Regions from separate parts of the Amycolatopsis sp. NPDC058278 genome, predicted to be linked through region 1. Evidence: riboswitches for the same ligand, from Rfam matches in the RefSeq annotation. Region 1 holds a riboswitch; the other holds the start of a gene.
The links. Region 1 has a riboswitch for S-adenosylmethionine ahead of ACFVYA_RS29395 (methionine ABC transporter ATP-binding protein). Riboswitches for the same ligand answer to the same signal wherever they lie in the genome.
Positions count from the first base shown of each region.

Region 2: linked by a shared signal. The riboswitch ahead of ACFVYA_RS09220 (aminotransferase class V-fold PLP-dependent enzyme) and the one ahead of ACFVYA_RS29395 (methionine ABC transporter ATP-binding protein) in region 1 are both predicted to bind S-adenosylmethionine.

Region 1 covers NZ_JBHVXZ010000064.1:42,398-46,600, reverse strand. Annotated here, with positions in the region: gene ACFVYA_RS29405 (ASCH domain-containing protein) at 1-102, opposite strand, end outside; gene ACFVYA_RS29400 (4-(cytidine 5'-diphospho)-2-C-methyl-D-erythritol kinase) at 99-1,061, opposite strand; gene ACFVYA_RS29395 (methionine ABC transporter ATP-binding protein) at 1,188-2,201, opposite strand; SAM riboswitch class I at 2,409-2,499, opposite strand; gene rsmA (16S rRNA (adenine(1518)-N(6)/adenine(1519)-N(6))-dimethyltransferase RsmA) at 2,640-3,476, opposite strand; gene ACFVYA_RS29385 (transglycosylase family protein) at 3,657-4,203, opposite strand, start outside.
Region 2 covers NZ_JBHVXZ010000013.1:63,021-67,223, forward strand. Annotated here, with positions in the region: gene ACFVYA_RS09210 (potassium/proton antiporter) at 1-430, shown strand, start outside; gene ACFVYA_RS09215 (M23 family metallopeptidase) at 510-1,154, shown strand; SAM riboswitch class IV at 1,533-1,647, shown strand; gene ACFVYA_RS09220 (aminotransferase class V-fold PLP-dependent enzyme) at 1,687-3,039, shown strand; gene ACFVYA_RS09225 (hypothetical protein) at 3,056-3,658, shown strand; gene ACFVYA_RS09230 (hypothetical protein) at 3,663-4,203, shown strand, end outside.

The sequences.
Region 1 (4,203 bases):
TTCGGCGACCAGGCCGGTGGTCGACGTCTTCTCCCCGCGCAGGATCGCCGCGACCAGCTTGTCGCGCAGCGGACCGGGGAACGCGAACTCGGCGTGCTTCACGCGTGCACCCGCGGCGGTGCCGGGCGCGGCGCGTCGTCCCCGCCGACGACGCGGGCGCCGGGGACCGGGCCGTGGGCCACGCGGACCGTCCGGCACACGCCCGCGCCCGACAGCTCGGCCGCGACCTCCACCGCCGACTGCGCGTCTTCGCAGAGGAACGCGCACGTCGGGCCGGAGCCGGACACCGTGCCCGCGAGCGCGCCCGCGTTGACGCCCGCCCGGAGCGTGCGGCGCAGGTCGGGCCGCAGCGAAACGGCGGCCGCCTGGAGGTCGTTGCCCAGCAGCAGGGCCAGCTGGCGCGGGTCACCGGAGGCCAGCGCCTCGACGACCGGCGTGTGCGAGCCGATGCGGGGCGGGTTGCCGGCCGCGCGCAGGCGGTCCAGTTCGCCGAACACCTTCGGCGTCGACAGCCCTTCGGCGGCGAAGGCCAGCACCCAGTGGAACGTGTGCCGCGAAAGCACCGGGACCAGCTGCTCACCGCGGCCGGTGCCCAGCGCGGTGCCGCCGTAGAGCGCGAACGGGACGTCGCTGCCCAGCCCGGCGGCGATTTCGGCCAGCTCGTCGCGGGTGACGTCGAGGTTCCAGAGGCTCGCCAGCCCGACGAGCGTCGCCGCCGCGTCGGCGCTGCCGCCCGCCATGCCGCCGGCCATCGGGATGCCCTTGCGCAGCACCACCCGGACCTTCGGTTCACCGGTGCGGCCGACGTGCTCGGCCAGCGCTTCGACGGCCCGCCAGGCCAGGTTCTCGGGGCCGGTCGGGACCGAACCCTCCCCCTCGCCGTAGACCTCGATGCCGGGCTCTTCGGTGACCGCGACGGTCACCTCGTCGGTCAGCGACAGCGCCTGGAACACGGTCACCAGCTCGTGGTAACCGTCTTCGCGCAGGTCGTCGACCGACAGGTGCAGGTTCACCTTGGCCGGGACCCGGACGGTGACTGGGGGCGGAACTACGGCGAGCACCCGACCAGCCTACGTGCCCACGGAAACGCCCCGATGCGACCTGCGCATCGGGGCGCTGCTGTGGCAGCCGTGGCTTCGCCCCGGGCCGGGGGCTCCGCCACCCGGAACCCCCGAAAACCCGGTCAGTCAAGCAGCCGCGACACCCTGCGGACCGCGGGCGGTGTACGTCACATGGCCACCGCGCTCGGCGACCCACGCCAGCGCCGCGTCGGCCCGCTCGCCGCGGACGCCGAGGCGGAAGCGGCCGACCGGGGTGTCGCCGATGCGGGTCAGGCCGCCGCCGATGGTGGCGAACTCGACGTCGAAGCGGCCCGCGGCCTCGGGCAGCAGCGCGCCGACCGAGGCGAAGCCGACCAGCACGACGTCGGCCGAGCGGTCGTAGCGCGCCGCCTGCGAGCGGACGGTCTCGATGGCCGGCAGCAGCGCCTGCGCGGTGCGGCTGGCCGGGTTCGAGATCAGGTCGAGAACCGTGCCGCGCTCGACGACCGTGCCGTCCTCCAGCACCGCGACGTCGTCGCAGACCCGGCGGACCACGCCCGCGTCCGGCGTCGTGATGACGACGGTGGTGCCCAGCTCGGAGCGCGCCCGGTCGAGAACGGCGAGCACCGCGCCGGCCTCCTCCGGGTCGACGCCGGCGGTCGGGTCGTCGGCGAGCAGCACGGCGGGAGCCGCCGCCAGGGCCTTCGCGACCGCGACGCGGCGCAGCTGACCGGCGGACAGCTCGCCGGGACGCTGCGCGGCGCGCGGGGTCAGGCCGACGAGGTCCAGCAGCGAGCCGACCCGGCTGCGGCGCTGCGGGCCGTCGACGCCGAGCTGCTCGAGCGGGGAGGCGATGTTGCCGGCGATGGTGCGCTCGGCGATCAGCTCCGGCTTCGTCGAGACGACGCCGAGCTGGCGGCGGATCTCGCGGAGGCGGCGGCCGTCGAGGGTTCCGGTGTTGAGGCCGTCGAGGCGGACGACGCCGCGGTCGGGGCGCTCCTGCAGCGCGATGCACCGGGCGAGGACGGACTTGCCGGACCCGGCGGGGCCGACCACGCCGAAGAGCGAGCCGGCCTGGACGTCGACGCTCACGTCCCGGAGCGCGATGACGGAGTTTCCGTTGGTGGCAAAGGTTTTGGACAGGTTTTCGACGGTGATCACGAAGGCTCCAGAAAACGGGGTGCGCGCATGGCGGCACCCGGCCGCAAGCAAGTTCCGTCCTGTTCGGACGGTGCGTGAAGAAGAGGTGGACCGGCTACGACAAGCTCAGTTGGAGCGTCGACATGCGGTCACGGAGCGGCGGCCTTCGTCGACAACGCGACGCTTGGTCAGGAGCAGGGGGCGAGCTACCCTCTTCATCGAAAACGGCCTCCATCGGTCCTGGCGGTAGCACCTGCCCTGTGGAGGGTGGTTGCTGCGACTTCGGCGAGCCAGGTCTCTCAGTCGCTCGGGATGGACGTACTGAGTAAAACCGATCCCGAGGAGCGAACGCAAGCCTGTTGGCCCAGATCACACGAGTGGCGGTGTCCGAATGGCGGGATCGGGGCCGATGGGGGCCTTTTTCACCCTTCCACTGTGGAGTTTGAACGCTGTGGATCGCTAACGCGCGGCGGCGATCCGGGCGAAGTCGTGCACGCCGAGCTGTTCACCGCGGGTCCGGGGGTCGATCCCGGCCGCCGTCAGCAGCTCGCCGGCGCGCTCGGCCGAACCCGCCCAGCCCGCGAGCGCGGCCCGGAGCGTCTTCCTGCGTTGTGAGAACGCGGCGTCCACCAGGCCGAAGAGCAGGTCCCGGTCCTCGGACGCCGTCGTGTCGCCGCGTTCGAACGCGACGAGCGCGGAATCGACGTTCGGCACCGGCCAGAACACCGAGCGTGGCACGGCGGCGACCTTGCGCGCGGAGCCGTACCAGGCGAGCTTGACGCTCGGCACGCCGTAGATCCGGCTGCCGGGGCCGGCGGCCATCCGGTCGGCGACCTCGGTCTGCACCATGACGAGCCCGGACTTCAGCGAAGGCACTTCGGCCAGCAGGTGCAGCACGACGGGCACGGCGACGTTGTACGGCAGGTTGGCGACGAGCGCGGTCGGCTCACCCAGTTCCTCCCGGGTGACGCGCATGGCGTCGGCGCCGACGACGGTGAGGTTCCCCGCGGCCTCGGGCCCGCGTTCGGCGACGGTCTTGGGCAGCCGCTCGGCGAGCTTGGGATCGATCTCGACGGCGACGACGCGGGCGCCGGTGGCGAGCAGCCCGAGGGTCAGCGACCCGAGCCCCGGCCCGACTTCGAGGACGACGTCACCGGGGGCGACGTCCGCCAGCTCGACGATCCGGCGGACGGTGTTGGGATCGTGCACGAAGTTCTGCCCGAGCTTCTTCGTCGGCCGCACGTCGAGTTCGGCCGCCAGCCCGCGGATCTCGGCAGGTCCCAGCAGTTCAACCACCGGGCGAGCCTACTTGACCGCGGAACTCGCGTGATCGGCGGCGGAACTCGCGTGATCGAGCGCGGAACTCGCGTGATTGAAGGCGGAACTCGCGTGACTGGAGGGACGACACGCGTGATGGGGAGGACGACACGCGAAACGGCCCCCGTCCACGTGGGACGGGGGCCGTTCGGGAAAGCGTCAGGCCTTCTTGCCGCAGACCGGCCAGGCGCTGTAGCTGCCGCCGCGGCCGGCCTTGACCTTCTCCGCGACCGCGATCTGCTGCTCACGCGAGGCCTGGTTCGGCAGCGCGGCGTACTCGTCGCCGCCGTAGGCGTCCCACGTGCGCTTGTCGAACTGGAGGCCGCCGTAGTAGCCGTTGCCGGTGTTGATGGCCCAGTTGCCGCCCGACTCGCACTGGGCGATGCGGTCCCACGCGGAGCCGTCGCCGATCTCCGGGTTCGGGGCCTGCTTGGAGCCGACGTGGACGATCTTCGGCTTCGGCTGGGTGATGACCTTCTCGGAGATGCTCTCCCGGCCGACCTCTTTGCCGTTCTTCTGCGTGACCTTGTAGGTCACTTCCTTTTCGCCGGGCGTGCCGGGGTCCTCGACCTGCGTCTTGCCCTTGGCCAGGTCGGGGTCGTCGACGCGCTGCTCGGGCGGGTCGATGCTCTCCTTCTGCTTGACCGTCGAGACGCCGGTGCGGCTGATGTGCACCTCGGCGCCGTCGGTCAGCTTGACGTCCAGG
Region 2 (4,203 bases), on a different contig from region 1:
GCCGGGCGCGCAGCGGCTGGTCGACGCGGTGTTCGTGCTGGTGGTGGTCCTGACGCTGGTGCAGGGGGCGACGCTCGGCCCGCTCGCGCGCCGGCTCGGGCTGGCCAAGAAGTCCGAGCCGCACGAGATCGAGGTCGACTCCGCGCCGCTGGACGAGCTGGGGGCCGAACTGCTGCAGGTCCGCATCCAGCCCGGCTCGAAGATGCACGGCGTCTACCTGTCCGAGCTGCGGCTGCCCATCGGCGCGACGATCAGCCTGGTCGTGCGCGACGGCACGGGTTTCACGCCGCAGAAGACCAGCCGGCTGCAGGAGCACGACCAGCTGCTGGTCGTCACGACGAGCGCCGTCCGCGACGCGGCCGAACGCCGGCTGCGCGCCGTCGACCGGGCCGGGCGCCTGGCTCGCTGGAAGGGCGAATCCGGCCGCTGACGGAAATCTTCCCTGTAGTCCCTCTTTTGGCTTAAGGTCCGCTCGATCGAGTGAACTTTGGCGCCAGAGGAGTCATGCGGTGAACCTTTCCGTGCGGGCGGCGAGCTTGGCCGCCGCGGTCGTTTCGGCCGTAGGCCTCCTCGCGCCTCCGGCGTCCGCCGAAGCCTTTCCGTCGCTCGCCTTGCCGTTCGAGGCGGGCCAGCAGGTCTACTCGGCGGGCATCCACTCCGACGACGGCGGCACCGGCGTGCGGAACGCCATCGACTTCAGCCCCGCCGACGGCACGGTCCGCGCGTCCCTGGCCGGCACGGTCCACCTCCAGCACTGCGCGGGCGGCGACTGGGTGACGATCGATCACGCCGGCGGCCGGCGGACCGGCTACTACCACCTGGAGGGCATCCGGGTCACCGACGGTGAGCAGGTCGAAGCCGGCACGGTGCTGGGTTCGACCGGCAACGCCCTCCCGTGCGGCGGCAGCAGCACGGGCGCGCACGTGCACTTCACGCTCTGGACCCTCCCGGACGCGGCGGCGGGCGACTGGGACGGAGTGGCGTTCGCCCGCATTTCGACAACACTCGCGACGGCCCTGGGCGAGCCGATCAACGGCAAGACCCTCGGCGGCTGGAGGTTCACGGAGGGGGCGGAGCAGTACTCGGGCACCGCGACGCACCTCGCGGACGAAGCGGTGGTCCAGCTGCCGGGCCGCTTCCGCGCGAGTCCCTGACGCCGCCGAGCGCGCACAGCGGGTGCTTTCGGCTGTGCGCCATCGCGCCTCGCCGCCCGCCGCCCGCCTCGCCGACCGCCCGCCCGCCCCGCCGACCGTCGCTGCTCGCCGCCTTGCCGCCTTGCCGCCCCGTCGGCCGCCCCGCCCCGCCGGCCGGCCCGCCGGCAGGGCGGGGCAGGCGCTGCCCGCCGCCTCGCTAGTCCGCCCGCCCCGCTCGTCGCCGCCTCGCACTGCCCCGTCCCGCCGCCCCGCCCGCCACCGGAGTTGCCGTGCCGCGGCGCGCTCCGGCCGCACCGGCCGTCACCGTCTGTGAGCGGCGTCTCAGAATGTGAGGCGGGGGTTGGCCACGGGCCGCGTTCTCGGTTACCTTCTGGCTCAGGTCATGAGTGCCAGCGCGAAGCCCCGGCTTGCTGGCCGGCAACCCTCCTACCGCGGTGGGGTGCCCCGGGTGAAGACCGGGCCGGTCGCGCCGTGCGACGGGCAAGCGCGGGCCCCTCGCCGGGGTCCCCCGGATCGCCGAGGAGGCACCCCGATGACTCTCGCCATCGACCGCACCCCGCTCGAAAGCCGCGAAACCGCCGAAACTCCCGAAACCGCCGCCATTCCCGCCGTCGCGGGGGCGGCGCTGCGGGTGCCGCTGGTGACCGGCGGGGACATCGGCTACGCCAACCTCGACCACGCCGCGAGCGCCCCGTGCCTCGATGCCGTCCGCCGGGCCGTCGACGAGTTCCTGCCCTGGTACGCCAGCGTCCACCGCGGGGCCGGCTTCGCGTCGCAGGTCTCCACCAAGCTCTACGAGCGCACCCGGGACACCCTGCGCCGCTTCGTCGACGCCCGGCGGACCGACACCGTCGTCTTCACCCGCAACACCACCGACTCCTTCAACCTGCTCGCCCGCAGCCTGCCGCGGCACACCACGGTGATCGTCTTCGACACCGAGCACCACGCCGCGCTGCTGCCGTGGCCGGGGCCGAACGTCCGGCGGATCCCGACCCCGCGCACCCGCCTCGCCGCGGTGTCCGCTGTGGACGAAGCGCTCGCGGACGCCCCGCAGGGACCGCGGCTGGTCGTCGTCACCGGAGCGTCCAATGTGACCGGTGAGCTGCTCCCGGTGGCGGAAATCGCCGCCGTGGCGCGGAAACACGGCGCCCGCATCGCGCTCGACGCCGCCCAGCTCGCCCCGCACCGCCGGATCTCGCTCAGGGAACTGGACGTCGACTACGTCGCTCTGTCCGGCCACAAGCTGTACGCGCCCTTCGGCGCGGGCGCGCTGATCGGCCGCGCCGACTGGCTGCGCGCCGCCCGGCCGTACCTCGCCGGCGGCGGCGCGACCAAGCTCGTCACCGAAGACGCCGTCGTCTGGAACACCGGTCCGGAGCGCCACGAAGCCGGTTCGCCCAACACCGTCGGCGTGTACGCGCTCGGCGTCGCGTGCGAGACCCTGAGCCGGAACTGGGACGCCGTCGAGGCGCACGAACAGGCCCTGCTCACCCGGCTGCGCAAGGGACTCGGCAGCGTCCCCGGCTGCGCCGAGCTGCGGTTGTTCGACGCGCCGGTCGACCGGGTCGGCACGGTCAGCTTCGTCGTCGACGGCTTCGACCCCGGGTGGCTCGCCGCGGTGCTGTCCGCCGAGTACGGCATCGGCGTCCGCGACGGCGCCTTCTGCGCCCACATCGCGGCCAAGCGGCTGATCGGCGTCACCGGCGGCGACGGCCAGCAGGCCGTCCGCGTCAGCCTCGGCCTCGGCAGCACGGAGGAACACGTCGACCGCGTGCTCCTGGCGCTGCGGCAAATCGTCGCTCGCGGAGCACGCTGGGAATACGCGAAGGTGGACGGCCGCTGGGCGCCGGTGGCCGACCCGCGGGAGCTGCCGCCGTTCTGCTGAGCGCTAGCCTGGACCGATGGGGAGAGGGCAGCGTTTCTGGTTTCCGCTGGCACTGCTGGGGTTCGCCGAGATCGGCCTGGCGGCGGTGCAGCTGGTGGCCCGCCGCAGCCGGGCCGAAAGCGAGTCCGCGAACCTCCTCATCGGACCGTACTCGGTCCCGCCCGGCGTGACCGAGCACAGCCAGGCGTATCAGTTGCCCCTGGATGATTTCCGCAGGGTGGAAAGCGGCCTGCCGGCCGGGCCCGCGTGGCTGGTCGCGCTCGGCGTGGTGCTCGCCGGCACGGCCGTCTGGTACGCGCTGGCCCTGCGGCCCGTCCGCACCGGGCGGTTCGTCCTCGGCACGGTCTCCGCGCTGCTCGCCGTCCCGCTGCTCGACCTGGTCGGGTCCTGGCAGTTCCGGCTCGACGAGGGGCTGCGCGGCCCGCTGCTGGCCACGCTCGGCCTGCTGGTGCTCGCCGCCTACGAGCGCAGCGTGTTCCTCCTGGTCACCACGGTCGCGTTCGCCCTGGTCGCCGTAGTGCTCTCGGCGGACATGGCGGGCGTGCTGATCTCGGCGGTGATCCTGCTCGCCGTCGCCTTCGTCGCCCTGCTGCGGGGAAACCCGCGCCCGATACCCTGACGCGATGGGGAGTTCCGTCCGGTCCTGGTTCCCGTTGGCCGCGCTGGCGTTCGCGCTGCTCGTGATGGTGGCCGCCGAGCTGGTCCCCGCCGCCGGTCCGCAGGGCTACCCGCTGATCCAGGGACTGCACGGCCTCGGCACCGGCGGAGTCGGTGGCACCGGCTATCCGGAGTCGCAGTTGTCGGGGGTCGCGTACGCGACCGCGGTCTCGGCCGACGCGGTGCCTTCGGCGAGGCTCGGCTGGCTCGCGGGTCTCGCCTGCGTGGTGCTCGCCGTGGCGGGCTGGTACTGGCGGGAGCTGCGCCGGGCCGCCACCCCGCCCAGGCCCGGCCGGTTCGTGCTCGGCACGCTCGGGGCGCTCGCCGCCGTCCCGCTGCTCGACCTGGTCGGCCTCCTGCAGTTCCGGCTCGGCGGCGACGTCCGCGGCGCCCTGCTGGCGACGCTCGGCCTGGTGCTGCTGGCCGGCTACGAGCGCAGCTGGTTCCTGCTGGCCGTCGCCGGGGTGTTCGCGCTGGTCGCGACCGCGTTCCTGCCCCCGGTGCCCG